3 regions of the Paenibacillus sp. FSL R5-0517 genome follow, and region 1 is predicted to be linked to each of the others. Evidence: riboswitches for the same ligand, from Rfam matches in the RefSeq annotation. Region 1 holds a riboswitch; each other region holds the start of a gene.

Region 1 (4,557 bases):
ACTACGGCGGGGGCGGCGATTGGCAGATTGGTATACGACACGGTGACGGAGAGCCTTCAGGCCGGACTGTTATGGAAAGAGAGGATCAGGCACAAATGACTTTTGAGATAGAGCATCTATGGACCTGGCCGTTCTGGACAGGCATGGCTGGAGCCTGGATTATTATACTGGCGTACCTGTTAGACCGATGTATCGGTGATCCGCGCTGGATTCCCCACCCGGTGATTGGCATGGGAAAAGGCATCTCGGCGTTGGAGCGTGTTATTCGCTCGCGTGTGAACACAGATTCGGGGCTGAAGAGAGCAGGGCTGTTGTTCCCGCTTGTGGTTGCGGGGGGTTCTTTTGCCATCACTTGGGGACTTGTATATGTGCTTGGATTGATTCATCCTGTCATTGCGGCGGCAGCTGAAGTGGTGCTCATCGCAACGACCATTGCTTCAAAAGGGCTGAAGGATGCAGGTATGGAAGTGTATCGTCATCTGAAGCATCAGGATTGGCCGGCGGCCAGACGTTCACTGAGCATGATTGTAGGACGTGATACGGCGCATCTGGATGAACCGGAGGTTGTGCGGGGAACGGTAGAGACGGTTGCTGAAAATATTGTGGATGCCATTGTATCCCCGTTATTCTATGCACTCATTGGAGGCGCACCGCTAGCCATGGCTTATCGTGCCGTCAACACACTCGATTCCATGGTCGGATATAAAAATGACAAGTATCTGCATCTTGGCTGGGCCTCGGCCCGTCTGGATGATGTGGCGAACTGGATACCCGCCCGGCTCACCGCAATGCTGTTAATCGTGGGTGCCTGGGTCATGAAATTTGATGCCAAAGGAGCAGCACGGATGGTCGCTCGGGATGCAAGACTGCATCCAAGTCCGAATAGCGGGTTTCCCGAATCAGCAGTGGCTGGAGCACTGGGCATCCGACTTGGCGGACATAACGTGTATCACGGAGTTGCTTCGTTTCGTGCCTATTTGGGCGAGGCCACACGGCCGATGGAAGCCGAGGATATTGTGCGAACATCACGCCTGATGTTCTGGTCCGCAGGGGCTTTTGTTGCACTTTGTGTGTTAATATCGCTGGGTGTGTGGCTGGCAGGAGGGATGCTGTTATGGCCCTAAATGAGGGGAATGCAGGCAAGGACGTACATACGGATCAACCGGCTTCAATGAAACGAAACATTCTGTGGGTCCGTCACGGGACAACGCTATGGAATGTGGAAAAAAGATACCTGGGGCATACCGACATCGGTCTGCTGCCAGACGCCAAAGAAGAACTGGCTCCGCTTCATGAACAATTGAGCGGTGTTTCGTGGCACGAGGTATATTGCAGTGATCTGCTGCGCTGCCGCCAGACGCTGGAACAGATTCTTCCTGATGCCGGCGGAGAGGTGAAGTTCGATCAGCGTCTGCGGGAAATTGATTTTGGACAGTGGGAAGGGCTAACGTATGAGCAGCTCAAGGATAACCCTGAGTACCGAAACTGGATTGATGCGCCGCAGGAGGTCACTCCGCCCGAGGGTGAATCGTGGCAGAAGTTTACGGAGCGAATGGATTCATTTCTCCAAGAGATGTTGTTGAATGGTCGGCCTTCAATGCACGTTGATGAGGGACGGGTACCTACCATAGTTGTGGTTACGCATGGTGGTGTCATCCGATATGCCTTGTCCCGTCTGATTGCCGGGCTTGGGTTCTGGGATACACATGTCGTACCGGGACAGGCGATTCAGGTCCAGCTTGATCGACAGGGGAATCAATGGTTTGGTAGCAGAGTGACTTTTCCGCCAATCGGGTTGTAAGGATGTACAATATACCCTATAATCACAACAGAAGTGTGACTTCAGCATGGATACAGATACGGTGCAGGCTGTGAAGGCTAATGCGTATATAACATGCAGAAATTACATGACAATGATATACCATATCAGCGACCAAGGGTCCCGCGTGTGAAGGCTGTTTTCATGGCAGAGTAGTACGAGTCGTGAAACACACAAGGGTGAAATGGGGAAGCCGGTGCAAATCCGGCACGGTCCCGCCACTGTAAAACAGGATGATTCCTGTAAGTCAGGTTACCTGCCCTGGACGTACAAACCGGTGTTCCTTCGAGGAAAGGACAGCGTTTCGGGCAATTCTATGCGCATGGACAACCTTGGGTTGAACATGTACAGATCGCCATATGCGAGACGTCATCCCTGATCCTGGACGTAAGGATTAGGGATTTTTTATTGTTCATGTAAGATAAACCGAACTTTTACACGTTAACGAAGAGTGCAGAACCGATCTGAAGAAACGGAGTGTTCGCTTAAAGCTTTCTACAAGAAAGCTACATCGGAAGCATACGCTTATCCCCGGATTTTCCCTTTCGAAAAGGGAATCAAAAAGTCTGGGGATAACAGCGATCGGAAGATGGTACTGCAATCGGAGTGGACTTGTGTAAATTGATGGATTTTACTTGTACAGGAACACCAAGGCAAGGTAGTAAGAGTTCAAGCATGTTGCAAGAAAATAGTACAGATAGAGAAGGGGAGAATAACAGAATGAATATCAAGAATTGGAAAAGCGTAGCGTCCCTGCTAAGTGCAGCGGCACTCGCACTGGCTTTGGCCGGTTGTGGCAATGCAACAACGAACGAGGGCACAGGAACTTCGCAGCAACCGGCACAGGAGCAGTCCCAAGGCCAGGCGCAGACGGACCTCAAAACGCAATATCCACTGACCGTTACGGATGCAACGGGTGAATCGTTTACTTTTGAAAAGGCGCCAGCCAAAATTGTATCCGTGTCACCAGCTGAGACAGAGTCCCTGTTTGCCCTTGGATTGGATGAACAGATCGTTGGTGTATCCGACTATGATGATTATCCGGAAGCAGCAACAACCAAAGCGAAAATGGGTGGCATCACCAAGCCCAACGAAGAGTCCATCATTGCATCTGAAGCCGACATTGTCTTTACAGGTATCTCGATGAGTGAGGATGCCGTGAAGAAGCTGCGCGAACTCGGTATTACCATTTTCAAAACGGATCCTAAATCCATTGACGATGTGATGAACAATATCGAAACCTTCGGTAAAATTACCGATCATCAGGAAAAAGCACAAGAAATCATCACTCAGATGAAACAGGACGTGACGGATGTAACCGAAGCGGTGAAGGCCGTTAAACCGGAAGAGAAGAAAAAAGTATACGTTGAATTCTCCCCAGGTTGGTCGGTAGGTAAAGGTGAGTTCATGGACGAACTGATCACTGTAGCCGGAGGAACCAATATCGCTTCAAACGAAGAAGGCTGGTACCAAATCAATGAAGAAAACGTGATTGCCTCTAACCCCGATGTAATCTTGTATGCCAACGATGTAATTGATGAAAACTCCAAAACACTGGATCAGATCATCAAGGCGCGCAGCGGCTGGGATCAAATTACGGCTGTGAAAAATGACGCGGTTATTGGCCTGGATGCCAACCTGCTGAGCCGTCCGGGTCCACGGGTAACTCAAGGGTTGAAAGAAGTAGCCAAAGCGATCTATCCTGACTTGTTCCAATGAGTAAAAAGCTGATCCTGTTCGGAACGACGGGCATGGTGCTGCTGGTGCTTACCGTGCTCATCTGCACGGGCATTGGTTCAGTAGCTTTGCCAATTCGGGATATTGCCGGCATCCTGATTCACAAAATTCCCTGGGTGGGCGACTGGATTACACCGGATTGGAATAAGGCAGCCGAACAGATTATCTGGAAAGTGCGTTTTCCGCGTGTACTGCTTGCTGTGCTCGTGGGGGCTTCACTGGCTATTGCGGGTGCGGGCTTCCAGGGTGTGCTGCGTAATCCGCTGGCCGATCCGTTTACGCTCGGTGTATCATCCGGTGCGTCGGTAGGGGCGGCTTTCCTGATTTTCTTCGGATTGCAGTACGCACTGATCGGAATCTGGACGTTACCTCTAATTGCATTTTTGACGGGTGTAATCACGTTATGGTTTGTGATGGCACTGGCTCGTGAAGGGCGTAAAATACCAACACACAGCCTCATTCTGGCTGGTGTGGTCATGCAAAGTTTCCTGGGAGCAGTTGTTTCCTTCCTGTCGACCATGTCGAAACAGACGATTAATGAAATTATATACTGGACGATGGGAAGTCTGGCATTACGCGGGTGGTCGTATACGGCCATCCTTTTCCCGTATTTTCTGCTGGGGCTGGTCTTTCTCTGGAGCCGGGCACGCTCGTTAAATGTGCTTGCGCTGGGAGAACGTCAAGCGGCACATATCGGGATCGGCGTGGACAGGCTTAAGCTCTCCGTGCTGGCAGTCGGCACACTGCTGACCGCAGGGGCTGTCTCGGTATCCGGTGTCATCGGATTCGTTGGATTGGTGATCCCGCATATGTTGCGGCTGCTGGTGGGGCCGGATTATCGACTGTTGGTACCTTTATCAGCCATTGGTGGAGCGATCTTCATGGTGTGGGCCGATACCATCGCAAGGTCGTTGCTGGCGCCCACTGAAATTCCGCTCGGGGTCGTCACCGCCTTTGTTGGTGCGCCGTTCTTTGCTTACCTGCTGCACCGGAATAAAAAG
Region 2 (4,557 bases), 1.4 Mb from region 1:
TTTTTTCACCGCGTCGGCAGTTACCTTATTTCCGTTATGAAAAGTTACACCTTCTCGAATATGAAAGTGCCAAGTCATGTCATCCACTCGTTCCCAAGAATCTGCAATTTTAGGGACCAGCTTCATATTCTCGTCAAACTGGATCAGTGTCTCCCCAATCGCTGCACGCGTCAGCGTCCAGCCATTCCATTCTTCTGCCGGGTCCAGACTGCTGCCAAGCCAGAACAGAGCCACATTCAAATGAGTTGGTGTACTTGTCGAACCCTTGTCCGTACCCGCCGACTTCTCCATTGCACCAGACGAGGTCGATGGATTATTGGCGGTGCCACAAGCTGCAAGCAAGAACACAACCAACATGGATATGAGGGTGAGCAACATTGATTTTTGAAAATTCCTCTTCATTCTGGTTCCTCCAGTTAAGCAGTATTTTTCTTGGGATCAAGCACATCTCGCAGACTGTCTCCCAGTAAATTAAAAATAATGACGGTGCTGAATATCGCCAGACCTGGATAAACCAACAGCCATGGTGCAGTCTGCAGATATCTTCTGCCTTCATTTAACATGGCCCCCCACTCGGGGTTCGGTGGCTGCGCGCCAAGCCCAAGAAAGGACAACCCCGAGATGGACAGCATCATGCCTCCCACATCCATCATCGCCATGACGATGATTGGAGACATCATATTGGGCAGGATCGTCCTGCCGATGATCTGTATTTTACGTGCTCCGCTGAAAGCAGCGGCAGCGACATACTCCTTTTGCTGAAGGGAAATCACCAGGCTTCTGGCCATCCTTGCATACTTCGCCCACCAGACAACCGACAGTGCCAGAACCGTATTGAACAATCCCGGCCCAAGCATCCCCACCACAGCGATCGCAAAAATAAGCCCCGGAAATGCCATTAATGTATCAGACAGGCGCATGAGCACCATATCCGTCACCCCCCGAGCGAAACCGGCGATGACTCCAATCGTTACACCTAACACAAACACGATGCCAATCATCATAAAGGTGAGCAGCAGCGAGGTACGTGCACCGTACAGAAGACGAGATAATACACAGCGGCCCAGTTGATCGGTTCCAAGAGGATACTCGGCGCTGGATGGCTGCAACACTTTGGCAAAGTTCGTTGCAAGTGGGTCGTGTGGTGCAAGCAGCGGTGCAACCATGGCAAGAATAATCCAGAAGGCGGTCAGAGACAGCAGGAAGGTGAACCAGCGATTCTGCAGTAATACCAGTCTGAAGGCTCTCATCTATATATCCACATCCAGTCGGATTCGGGGATCACGAAGATGAGTCCATATATCAACCAGCAGATTCAGGGCGACATATATGATCGCCATCCAGATGACATATCCCTGAATCAGCGGATAATCCCTTGTGAAAATCGCATCTACAGCCATCTGTCCAACACCCGGCCACACAAATAAACTTTCCACAATCGCTGCACCACCTAACAAAGCACCTGTTGTCATACCCATAAGGGTAACGATCGGCAGCAGGGCATTGGGAAGAATATGACGAAAAATAATGATCGATTCCTTCACACCTCTGGATCTGGCTCCGATCACATAGTTCTGGCTTGTCTCCTCAAGCAGGATCGCACGAATCTGTCTGCTGTACTGGGCAACAAGTGGAATCGCGAGTGTACATGCAGGTAGAATCAGGCTGTACCATCCGGAATTGCCCATCACCGGCAGCAGCTTCAGCTGTACGCCGAAGACCAACATGAGCAACATACCCAACCAGAAGCTGGGCATCGATAATCCGGCAAAAGAGAACAGACGAATGACGTGATCAAGCCATTGGTTACGATAGACAGCCGACAGCATCCCCAATGGAAAGGAAACCAGTATAACCAGAAACATGGCGCTTCCTGTTAGCCAAAGCGTTGCCGGGAGCCGTGCCATCAGCACGTCCAGCACTGGACGATTGTATTTATATGATGTACCGAAGTCCCCAGTCATCACCTGTCCCAACCAAGTCCCGTACCGATAGAGAAAGGGCTCGTCCAATCCAAGCTCCGACCTCACCTGCCTGACCAGCTCATCAGATGGCGTTACCCCTGTAGACATAAGCATAAGTCTGGCTGGATCTCCAGGAGACAGGTAGGTTAGCAGGAACGTCAGGAACGTGATGCCGAACAATACGACTACCAGTTGCATTAATCGTTTAATGATATATCTGCTCACGTGTTCAAACGTCCTTCCCCAAAACTTTATGTATATGCCATGATGTTCTCCGTCCATAGCAAAAAAGGCGTCCCTCTCCGTGTTACTGGATGAGGACGCCTTAAATAAACAGATTTTCAGAAAAAATCATGCTCTCTAAACACCTTCCTATCTCCCGTAGGGTACTACTGTGTTTGTTAAACCTGGCAGGTCTCCTGGCTCCAGAATCATCGTCACTTGCAGCTCCTTCCCGGTCTAAACCAGTGGATTATCGCTACCTAACTCCTCTGTTACAGTGGCGGGACCGCGCCGGTATTACACCGGACTTCCCTATTAAGCTTTCACCCTGACGGGCAAAGCACCAAGTTCCACATATTCAATTACACTTCTGTATCAGTATAGCGGGACAACGTTTAATGATCAAAACTTTTCTTTCAAATTTGAAACACTAGGTGCGTCTAATCGCGAATTCTCGACCCCTTCGGAGATACGCCCGTCACACGCTTAAACATCTTGGAAAACAATAATGGGTCCGTATAACCGACAGAATGGGCCACTTCACTGACCGACAGCCCTGGATTCTGAAGAAGTTCGGCAGCACGATTCATACGGTACTCCAGAAAAAATGACTGTAGCGACATGCCATATCGCTCTTTGAATAATCCCGATAGATATGTGCGATCCAGCCCCACGGCTTGGGCAATATCCAGTATGGAGGTTCGCTGACTGTACCTGTTCTCCATAAATTGCACCGCCTGCCGGATGTATGTTTCTTTGTTTGAAAGGAGCTGCCCGACCTCTTCCTTCACAGGTGAAGAAGAGATTAATTCTGCCATCAAGCGGTACAAGAGACTCTGGTTCAACACATCACCTTCCGGTCGCGTGGAAGCTTGGACCATCTCCGTATACAACTGTTCCATCGTAATCGTATCATGGACATCATATATCGGGCGCTCCGGGCTCAGTTGGGCACGTTGCATGAATGCTTTGGCTTGTACCCCTTTGAAGCCGAACCACGAATACGTCCAGGGCTCCTTGGGATCTGCCTCATAATGAATAAGCGTATCCGGGAAAATGATAAAACCCTGTCCCTCGCTAAGCTTGTATTCCTGGTCCCCCATGTACACGATGCCCCGTCCTTCATGGATGTAATGCACAATATAGGAATCACGTACACCCGGTCCCCAATAATGGGCGGGTTCACACGCCTCCCACCCGAAGAACAACAAGACAAGTTCCATCTGTGTCCAGTCCGTGGCTACCACATTCATCTCTATTTTTCTCATTTTATGCCCTCCCTCCTTGTTTCCTTCCGAGGCTCACCATCTGTATGTCTAATTAAATTATAACAGCTAAAGGACATACATATTAGTTGAAAACGGAAACAAAAATGGGATTATGCCATGTTTGAGAGGGGTTGAGCCATAGTTATATGTGCCGAATCGGCCTATAGTTGGGGTACAACATTTTTCAGGGAGGCTGAATTTAAGATGAACAAAATTACGTTTCTCGGTGCGGGAAGCACCGTCTTTGTCAAAAATGTATTGGGTGATGTCATGATGACCGAAGCACTTCAGGATTTTGAGCTGGCATTGTTCGATATCGATGCTGAACGTCTGAGCGATTCAGAGCGTTTGCTGACCAGTCTGGCCCGTTCACTCGGAAGTCGTTGCGTCGTGAACGTATATCAGGACCGCAAAGAAGCGCTGCGCGGGGCCAAATATGTCATCAACGCCATCCAGGTCGGTGGATATGATCCATGTACCATTACGGACTTTGAGATTCCGAAAAAATACGGACTACGTCAAACGATTGCAGATACCCTAGGTATCGGTGGAATTTTCCGTAATTTGCGGACGATTCCGGTCATGCTGGATTTTGCCCGGGATATGCAGGAAGTGTGTCCGGATGCATGGTTCCTGAACTATACCAACCCGATGGCCGTGCTTACCAATGTCATGAATGTGCATGGTGGGATCAAAACCGTAGGTTTGTGTCATAGTGTGCAGGTATGTGTACCACATCTGTTTGATGCACTGGGGATTGATCAGACAGGTGTTGTGGCTAAAATTGCAGGGATCAACCACATGGCGTGGTTGCTCGAAGTTACAAAAGACGGGCAGGACCTGTACCCTGAGATTAAACGACTGGCGAAGGAAAAACAGCAAGAACAGCATGATGACATGGTTCGTTATGAACTGATGCAGCGTTTTGGCTATTATGTAACGGAATCCTCCGAACACAATGCCGAATACCACCCTTATTTCATCAAGCGGAATTACCCGGAGCTGATTGAACGCTTCAACATTCCACTGGATGAGTATCCACGCCGCTGTGTGAACCAGATTGAAGGCTGGAAAGAAATGCGTACCAAGCTGTTTGCCAGCGA
Region 3 (4,557 bases), 2.2 Mb from region 1:
TTTCCTGGATCGGTTTGATCTGGCGCTGGCAGCGGCGACCCTGCCTACCATGATCACCAAAATTGCATTTGATCTGTACTTTGTCTGTTGGGGACTGAAGCGAATGATTCCGAAAGTTTCCGGAAAGGTCATGACTGGTCCAGTGGCACTGTTAGGCTTTGTTTGTGCATTCTGGTTTTTCAGAAACGCCATTCAGTTGTATCGTTTTACCCGGGAATGGACATGGATTGCCATTGTTTTTGAAGTACTGTTCCCGCTTGTGCTGTTTCTTTTCCTTCGTCCTCGCAAAAAGGATAAAAAAGAATCTGCCCACCAGAAATCGGGAGAGCAGTCCAAGAAAGAGAAGCATGAACAGGGACAAGAATCCACTGATTCGGAGAAGAACGGGGAGAAAAGAAGGCAGGATCGTCATGGGGGAGAACTCCAACCTTCCTGATACATTCCATCAAAAATCCTTATAGATGAACGGGCAAAAATAGCGTAAGCACAGTTTCGCTTCACAGAAGTACCCTGTATACTGTAGTCAGACTGATGAACATTCGGCTGGACTAACGGGGGGAACATGAATGGCTCAACATTTGGCAGGTGTGCGTGTAGCATTGACAGGACCACGAAAATCGAAAGAGATGTCCATACTGGTTGAAAAAATGGGGGGAATTCCGCTCGTGCGACCGGCACAGGGGACGGTATTCCTGGATGATCGGAATACCAGGGATGGGCTGGTATCCTGGATCTCAGACCCGCCAGACTGGGCGGTGTTAACGACGGGTATGGGATTGGATGCATTGTTTGAAATGGCTGAGGATATGGAAATTGCGGGACAGTTTTTGGATGTATTATCGGAATCCTCCATTGCAGCGAGGGGATACAAGACGGTGAATGCGCTCAAAAAGCGCAGATTAACGCCTCTGGTACGGGATGATGACGGTAGCACGGACGGGCTCATTCGAGAATTCGCCCCGCATGATCTCGCAGGGAAAAAGGTCATATTACAGCTTCATGGGGAGACAGCTCCCAAACTCGTTGCATGGTTGGAAGAACAAGGTGCAATCGTCAGACAAGTGCTCCCTTACCGCCATGTACCGCCGGAAGATGCAGAGCTGGAACAGCTGTTGCATGAAATTCTAAAGTTCGAGGTAGATGCTGTTGCGTTCACAAGTGGACCCCAGGTCAGATTTCTGACGCAATATGCGGCCTCCAAGGACAAGCTTGAGCCGTTGCTTGCCGCTTTCAGACAAGGCGTAATTCCTGCATCCGTAGGTAAAGTTACAGCAAACTCCATGCGTGAAGAAGGCATTGAGGCGCTGGTCATTCCGGAGGAAGAGAAGATGGGTGCACTCATCGTTGAACTTGGACGTTACTTTTCCGCAGGGCGTGCAGACAAGGTTGGCGGTCAGCAATAAAGGTTGAGTCGTTAACAGAAACGAACTCAATGCAAGGGTTGTTGGATGGTTATAACGAATGGGATATGCATAGGTTATTCCGGGTTCTGATCCGATTTTTGGATCAGGACTTTTTTCTGTTTTGTCTGAAAATAGAAGAATGGATAAGTATCATAAGCATGGACATTATTTCCTGCACGGTGTTATTATGAAAACAATATTGAATGAAAACAAGCAAGGTGCTCTTGCGTGCAGCAAGAGGTAACAGGGAATCGGGTGAAAGTCCCGAGCGGTCCCGCCACTGTAATGGTGAAGCCCTTTTTGATCCAAGTCACTCGGAAAGCCGGGGAAGACAGAAAAGGAAGCTGATGATCCAAAGCCAGGAGACCTACCTTGCATGTGTCACCAAACCCTTCGCGGAAAGGAGTGGTGTACGAAGAATCAGGAATTGGGCGAACAATCGGTTCGCCCGGCTGGCCCCTCCAGGCCACATAGTCACAGGACTACCCTTCGGGAGTCTGGGGCTGTGTTCTTGAGTGTACGTACATGCGTATCCCATCCGTTACAAGGATGGGATTTTTTTGTTTTTTTAGATAAATGCACATCCTTGCGATACCTACCCTGTGTCGGGAAATTGCAGGTAGAGGAATAGATTAGTTGGATCATAACGGTTGATGTAAGAGCCTTGTTCGATAGTCTGAGTAAACAGAGCTGACGAGTTGAACATGCAGTACAGCGGGGGAGAAGGTCGGCATAGCCGCCCTTCTTCACTGTTTAGATCAGTACGACAAGTGTGATGAAGGAGGAGAAATCATGCAAGATCAAGGCAAGCTGCTGATTATCGGGTTCGGCCCGGGAGCAATGGAACATATCACCAAGCGGGCACTCGAAGCACTTCAGGAGAGTGAGGTAATTATCGGATACAACACGTATGTGGATCTTATTCGCCCTCTGTTGAACGGGCAAGCGATTGTACGTACAGGCATGACCGAGGAAGTAAGCCGTGCACAAGAAGCGGTTCGACAGGCGGAGATGGGCAAAATTGTTGCCGTAATTTCTAGCGGTGACGCAGGTGTGTATGGTATGGCTGGACTGGTGTACGAGGTGCTGATGGAGCAAGGTTGGAAGCCGGATACGGGTGTTGCCGTCGAGGTTATTCCGGGCGTATCGGCCATTCAGTCCTGTGCATCACTGCTGGGTGCCCCTGTCATGCACGATGCATGTACGATCAGCCTTAGTGATCACCTTACGCCGTGGGAGACCATTATTCGCCGGGTTGAAGCCGCAGCTTCTGCTGATTTTGTCATTGCCCTGTACAATCCACGCAGTGGACGGCGCACACGCCAGATCGTGGAGACACAGGAAATGATCCTGCGTTATCGTGACCCACAGACCCCCGTAGGTCTAGTGAAAAGTGCATACCGTGAGCGTCAGGACGTTGTCATGACCACACTGGAGGATATGCTGAATCATGATATCGGCATGCTGACGACCGTGATTATCGGCAACTCCTCGACCATGATGTACGAAGGACTCATGGTCACCCCCCGCGGGTATCAGCGGAAATATACGCTGAACACCGCGGAACAGTCGCTCAGACCTCATGAGCGACTACGCACGGAAGCCGAGCCATGGTCGCTCGGCGCAAGGGAAGCCCGCGCTGCCGCCTCCGGCGAGGCAGCGGGCGAGAGCGCGGCCAGCGCTGCATCGGCCGCGCAGCCACAGGCGGAGCCAGCCCTGCGCGGCGCAAGCGCCGGAGCGGGCACGGCTCCGCAAGGGCAGCCGCCCACTGGGGCAGCTGCCATTATGCCTGCGGCAAGCTCGGCGAGCGGCGCTGGCACCGCCGTGCTTGCCGGCGAGCGACCTGCGCCCGTTGCGGCAGAGGCCGCTCCGGGCCGAGTCGCAGAAGCGCCACGCGTCAGCGCAGCTGCGCTGGCCGCCGAGGCGCTGACACGGCTCGCGGCAGGCGGCGCGCTCGCGGGCGAATCGGCGAGCCGCTGGCTGAATGCAGCAGCGCCGAGCCGAGAAGCAAGTTCACCCCAGGCTGCGACCGCAACGGCGGTACGCACCGCGCCCGAGCCTGGGCGTAAGGCGCCGCTGTTCGAAGTCGGCGTGTCGCCCGGCGTGGGCAACAAAAAATTCACCGCAGCCCAGATGGCGCTGCTGGCGCAGTGTGCAAGTGAAGACGGCGAACTGGAGTACACGCCGGAGCACCAGATTATTCTGAGAGTGCCGACATTTGAACCGGACTCGCTGGTTGAAGAGCTGCGTGCAGCGAATTTTATCGTTGTACCGATTGGTGATGTCATCAAGGTGAAGGCCTGTGACTTCTGCAATATGGAGAAGGACGATGCTGTCCCGATGGCTAACCATTTGCAGGCCGTGATTGGCGGACTGGGTGCACCCAAAGAAACGAGTGTGGCGCTGAATGGCTGCGGTATGGCATGTTACGGGGCAGTACTGGAGGATATCGGCATCGTATATCGCAAAGGTGCATATGACCTGTTTCTCGGCGGCAAGAAATTCGGCCGCAATGCTCACCCTGCCCAGCCCGTAGCGGAGGGAATTCCGGGTGATCAGATCGGTGGCATTGTGGAACGTATTGTGGCGGATTACAAGGAAAAGGGCCATCCGAATGAGCGATTCCACAAGTTTTTCAAACGAGTCGGTGTAATTCAAGGCTTCCGCCATGTAGATGCACCGGTCATTGTGGAAGTAAACCCGATATGTGGTGACTAATTCCATACTTAATTCCTTACTAAATTTTTTATAAATAAGTCTTGAGTAATCATTAATTAAGTCCCTGCCTGAACGACTTCTTTCGTGGAGACATGAGGGTACAGCTTGTCAGGACCTATCTAATATTTTGCAATATTCGCTGGATTTCAGCTGACATAGATGGATTGATTTTTACGAGTAATGCAGTGAATGGATGGAATGACTGGTTTGGCGCAGTTTTAGCCGGATGAACTGGAGTGCTGAATGAATATGAAAAGTCTGATCTGCGGGTCAGACGGGGGAGGAATAACAAAGATGGATGCAATATTGTTGGTGGGACACGGGAGCCGTGATCCCGAGGGGAACCGGGAACTGAAGGAGTTTGCACATGAGGTAGCAGCGAAGGCACCTGAGAATACGTTGGTGGAGACCTGTTTTCTGGAATTAACGAGACCAA

What was found. Region 1 has a riboswitch for cobalamin ahead of MKX40_RS07270 (ABC transporter substrate-binding protein). Riboswitches for the same ligand answer to the same signal wherever they lie in the genome.
Region 2: linked by a shared signal. The riboswitch ahead of nikB (nickel ABC transporter permease) and the one ahead of MKX40_RS07270 (ABC transporter substrate-binding protein) in region 1 are both predicted to bind cobalamin.
Region 3: linked by a shared signal. The riboswitch ahead of cobJ (precorrin-3B C(17)-methyltransferase) and the one ahead of MKX40_RS07270 (ABC transporter substrate-binding protein) in region 1 are both predicted to bind cobalamin.

The regions. Positions count from the first base shown of each region.
Region 1 covers NZ_CP150235.1:1,652,532-1,657,088, forward strand. Annotated here, with positions in the region: gene MKX40_RS07255 (adenosylcobinamide amidohydrolase) at 1-99, shown strand, start outside; gene cbiB (adenosylcobinamide-phosphate synthase CbiB) at 144-1,124, shown strand; gene MKX40_RS07265 (histidine phosphatase family protein) at 1,115-1,801, shown strand; cobalamin riboswitch at 1,953-2,098, shown strand; gene MKX40_RS07270 (ABC transporter substrate-binding protein) at 2,540-3,538, shown strand; gene MKX40_RS07275 (iron chelate uptake ABC transporter family permease subunit) at 3,535-4,557, shown strand, end outside.
Region 2 covers NZ_CP150235.1:277,511-282,067, reverse strand. Annotated here, with positions in the region: gene MKX40_RS01275 (ABC transporter substrate-binding protein) at 1-402, opposite strand, end outside; gene nikC (nickel transporter permease) at 417-1,250, opposite strand; gene nikB (nickel ABC transporter permease) at 1,251-2,189, opposite strand; cobalamin riboswitch at 2,356-2,549, opposite strand; gene MKX40_RS01260 (AraC family ligand binding domain-containing protein) at 2,627-3,454, opposite strand; gene MKX40_RS01255 (alpha-glucosidase/alpha-galactosidase) at 3,659-4,557, shown strand, end outside.
Region 3 covers NZ_CP150235.1:6,377,186-6,381,742, reverse strand. Annotated here, with positions in the region: gene MKX40_RS28475 (endospore germination permease) at 1-436, shown strand, start outside; gene MKX40_RS28470 (uroporphyrinogen-III synthase) at 567-1,403, shown strand; cobalamin riboswitch at 1,603-1,793, shown strand; gene cobJ (precorrin-3B C(17)-methyltransferase) at 2,196-4,121, shown strand; gene MKX40_RS28460 (sirohydrochlorin chelatase) at 4,416-4,557, shown strand, end outside.